DNA from 2 places in the Nocardioides sp. NPDC000445 genome. Region 1 is predicted to be linked to the other one. Evidence: riboswitches for the same ligand, from Rfam matches in the RefSeq annotation. Region 1 holds a riboswitch; the other holds the start of a gene.
What was found. Region 1 has a riboswitch for glycine ahead of gcvT (glycine cleavage system aminomethyltransferase GcvT). Riboswitches for the same ligand answer to the same signal wherever they lie in the genome.

Region 1 (2,195 bases):
GTCCTGACTCCGTCTGGCTGCGGCGACGTGGGCGCTGCGTCCGACCAGGTTCACGTGGTAGCTGCGCGGCCCCTGGCCGGTCGCGACGGCGACGGTCCCCTTGACCCGGTACGCCGTCGCCGGCGGCTCCTCGAGCAGGTCGACCAGTCGAGCCGGCTCGATGGTGCCCGGCGTCGTCACGGTGACCGCCCGGGCATGCTGATGTGCCTCGTGCGAGGCGGCCGCCACGCGCAGCAGCGCGGCGATCGGCAGCTCGTCGGGCGGGTCCTCGGGCACGGCGGCGTCGTAGACGAGCCGCGGGTCGATGCGGCCACCCACGGCGTACGCGATGTGGACCTCGGGGTTGTGCTCGCGCACGCGTCGCTCGATGCGCGCCAGGACCTCGTCCCGCTCGGCAGCCGGAACCAGGTCGGTCTTGTTGATCACGACCAACGAGGCGGCCGCGAACCGGACCGGCGCCGGGCCCCGGCCGTCGTCGAGGGTGTCGAAGTACGCCGAGGCGTCGACGACCTCGATGAGCCCACCGCGGCGTACGCGCTCGACACCGCTGAACCGGACCAGCTTGGCCAGCGTGCCGGGCTCGGCGATCCCGCTGGCCTCGACGATGACGACGTCGAGCGCGAGCCGCGGGTGGGTCAGCTTCTCGAGGGCGTCGTCGAGACCACCGGCGTCGGGCAGGCAGCACAGACAGCCCCCGGCGATCGAGGCCGGCTCGTCGATCTGGCCGGTGACGAGACCGGCGTCGACGTTGATGTCGCCGAAGTCGTTGACGACCACGCCCACCCGAGCGCCGGGCTGGCGCAGCAGATGGTTGAGCAGTGTGGTCTTACCCGACCCGAGATGACCGGTGAGGATGACCACGGGAACCCGGCTGCTGGTGCTGGTCGGTGGCATCGGGCCATCGTAGGTCGTCATCTTGACGGCTGAGATGGCCACACCTAGGTTTGCCGCACAACTTCACATCCGCCACTTGAACCGCAGCGGGAGAGTCCTTGCCCATCCGGGGTGAGGCGCCGAAGGAGCAAACCTCCCCAGAATCTCTCAGGCCCCATGACCGCTGTGGTGAGGCGACCTCTGGAAAGACAGGATCCGCTGGATCCTGCACCCACGGTGCAAATCGCCCCCATCGGGCGGTGAAGCTCTCAGGTAGCGATGACAGAGCGGGGAGGTCACCCGTCCACGGGTGCCGCTGTCGGCACCCACCACCAGGGAGCCTCCCGCACACATGACCTCACCCGTCCCTACCCCTCTGCACGCGATCCACCAGGCGCTCGGCGCCTCGTTCACCGACTTCGCCGGCTGGAGCATGCCGGTCCGGTACGGCTCGGAGACCGCCGAGCACCATGCCGTACGCACCACCGCGGGCCTCTTCGACCTGTCCCACATGGGCGAGATCGAGGTGACCGGCCCCGAGGCCGGACGCGCCCTCGACCACGCCCTGGTCGGCAGGCCCTCGGCGATCGGCATCGGCCGCGCCCGCTACTCGATGATCTGCGCCGAGGACGGCGGCATCATCGACGACCTGGTCGTCTACCGGCTCGAGCAGGAGCGCTACCTGGTCGTCGCCAACGCGAGCAACGTCGGTGTCGTCGCTCCGGCTCTGGTCGAGCGGGCCGAGGGCTGCGACGCCGTGGTCCGCGACGCCTCCGCGGAGTGGGCGCTGATCGCGGTCCAGGGCCCCGCCTCGGCGGCGATCCTGGCCGCTGTGACCGACCTGGACGTCTCCTCCCTGAGGTACTACGCCATCGACGCCGGCACGGTCGCCGGGGTCGAGGCCCTGCTCGCCCGCACCGGCTACACCGGCGAGGACGGCTTCGAGATCTACTGCGCGCCCTCGTCGGCCGCTGCCGTCTGGGAGGCCCTCACCGAGGCGGGTACGCCGCACGGCCTGCAGCCCGCGGGACTCGCCTGCCGCGACACCCTCCGGCTCGAGGCCGGCATGCCGCTCTACGGCAACGAGCTGAACCGCGAGACGACCCCCTTCGAGGCCGGTCTCGGCCGGGTCGTCGTCTTCGACAAGCCCGACGGCTTCGTCGGCGCCGCCGCCCTGGCCGTACGCCGCGACGAAGGCCCGCGCAGCGTGCTCGTCGGCCTGGTGGCTGCCGGTCGCCGGTCTCCGCGAGCGGGCTACGCCGTCGTGGATCCGGCCACCGGCGACGAGATCGGCGTGGTCACCAGCGGCTCACCCTCGCCGA
Region 2 (2,195 bases), on a different contig from region 1:
TCAGGTGCCGAAAGCCTCAGGCTCTACTTGAGGGTTAGCCCGGACGACACGCCGGAGGGGGTTCTTTGACCAGGGCCCTTGCGGCGCTTACCTTGTAGTTGTCTCTGTTGTAACTCCAACGATGTGGTCCCCCCGCCGCAGCCGTTCATTCCCCGAGTGGAGTTACGCACAACGGAGTAGACGATGGAGGACATCGTGTTCGACCACGAGCAGAAGCCCGGCCACGGCGCCGACGACGCGCAACGCGCGGCGGAGCAGGCTGACGAGCAGGGCCTTCTCTTCACCGACGATGTCTCGCCCCTGCCGAGCGACACCGGTTACCGCGGGCCGACGGCCTGCAACGCTGCGGGGATCAGCTACCGCCAGCTCGACTACTGGGCACGCACCGGACTCGTCGAGCCGAGTGTGCGCGGCGCCACCGGCTCCGGCACTCAGCGGCTCTACTCCTTCCGCGACATCCTGATCCTCAAGGTCATCAAGCGGCTCCTCGACGCCGGCATCTCGCTGCAGCAGATCCGCGCTGCCGTGCAGCACCTGCGTGAGCGGGGCACCGACGACCTGACCCGCGTCACCCTGATGAGCGACGGCGCCTCGGTCTACGAGTGCACCAGCAACGACGAGGTCATCGACCTGCTCCAGGGCGGGCAGGGCGTCTTCGGCATCGCCATCGGCGGTGTCTGGCGCGAGATCGAGGGCACGCTCTCCGAGCTCCCCAGCGAGCGTACGACCGACGACGGCGAGCAGGTCGCCTCGATGTCCGACGAGCTCTCCGCCCGCCGCGCGGCGCGCAACGCAGGGTAGTAAACGTCACGTAACACTAGACCCCGAGGTCCCCGCAGAGGCGGGGCCTCGGGGTCTAGTCGTTTATGCTGGAGTTGCTGACCATCCCGCACGGGAGAGCTCCTCTCGAAGGGGCGCCGAAGGGGCAATTCCTCCCCGGAAACTCTCAGGCATCCACGACTGTGCGGACCAGGCAACTCTGAAGCGGCGCAGGTGCGGTGACAGAGGGGGAGGGCGTACGAGTTGTCTTAGATGCCCTCAGGAGCCACTGTGTCCGACACGCCCACTCTGTCCGAGCTCGACGCCGCCTCCCCGTTCGTGGCGCGCCACGTCGGACTCTCGGCCGCCGACGAGGCGACCATGCTCGCGCGGCTCGGGTACGACTCGGTAGCAGCGATGATGGACGCCGCCGTCCCGGCCGGGATCCGCTCGGTGGAGTCGCTGGACCTGCCGGCCGCGCTGAGCGAGGCGCAGGTGGCCTCGCTGGCGCGGGAGATCGCAGCCTCCAACAAGCCCGGCGAGGCGATGATCGGGCTCGGCTACCACGCCACCGTGACGCCGCCGGTGATCCGTCGCAACGTGCTCGAGGACCCGAGCTGGTACACCGCCTACACGCCCTACCAGCCCGAGATCTCCCAGGGCCGCCTCGAGGCGCTCATCAACTTCCAGACCATGGTCGGCGACCTGACCGGCCTGCCGGTGGCCAACTCCTCGCTCCTGGACGAGGGCACCGCGGCCGCCGAGGCGTTGGCGCTGGTGCACCGAGCCAACCGCAAAGGCTCCGGTCCGTTCGTCATCGACGCCGACGCCCTGCCGCAGTCGATCGAGGTCGTGAAGGTGCGCGCCGAGGCGATGGGCCTCGAGGTCGTCGTGGCCGACCTCTCGCAGGGTCTGCCCGAGGGCGACGTGATCGGCGTGCTGGTGCAGTACCCCGGCGCCTCCGGTGGCGTCCCCGACCTCAAGCCGGTCATCGATGCCGCCCATGAGCGGGGTGCGCTGGCCGTCGTCGCCGCCGACCTGCTCGCGCTCACCGTCCTGGAGGCGCCCGGCACCCTCGGCGCCGACGTCGTCGTCGGCTCGACGCAGCGCTTCGGCATCCCGCTCTTCTACGGCGGCCCGCACGCCGGCTACATGGCCGTCCACGAGGGGATCGAGCGGCACCTGCCGGGTCGTCTCGTCGGCGTCTCCGTCGATGCCGAGGGGCGGCCCGCGTACCGTCTCGCACTGCAGACCCGCGAGCAGCACATCCGCCGCGAGAAGGCGACCTCCAACATCTGCACCGCGCAGGTGCTGCTGGCCGTCGGCGCTTCGATGTACGCCGTCTACCACGGCCCCGACGGGCTGCGGACGATCGCGACCCGGACCCACCGCTACGCCGCCGTCCTGGCCGCCGCGCTCAAGTCGGCCGGGCTCCC

Region 2: linked by a shared signal. The riboswitch ahead of gcvP (aminomethyl-transferring glycine dehydrogenase) and the one ahead of gcvT (glycine cleavage system aminomethyltransferase GcvT) in region 1 are both predicted to bind glycine.

Annotation. Positions count from the first base shown of each region.
Region 1 is NZ_JBEPDH010000026.1:35,949-38,143, forward strand. It holds gene ABT304_RS27080 (CobW family GTP-binding protein) at 1-894, opposite strand, end outside; glycine riboswitch at 972-1,067, shown strand; glycine riboswitch at 1,069-1,169, shown strand; gene gcvT (glycine cleavage system aminomethyltransferase GcvT) at 1,226-2,195, shown strand, end outside.
Region 2 is NZ_JBEPDH010000004.1:136,316-138,510, forward strand. It holds gene ABT304_RS07050 (MFS transporter) at 1-38, shown strand, start outside; gene ABT304_RS07055 (MerR family transcriptional regulator) at 184-801, shown strand; glycine riboswitch at 883-973, shown strand; gene gcvP (aminomethyl-transferring glycine dehydrogenase) at 1,033-2,195, shown strand, end outside.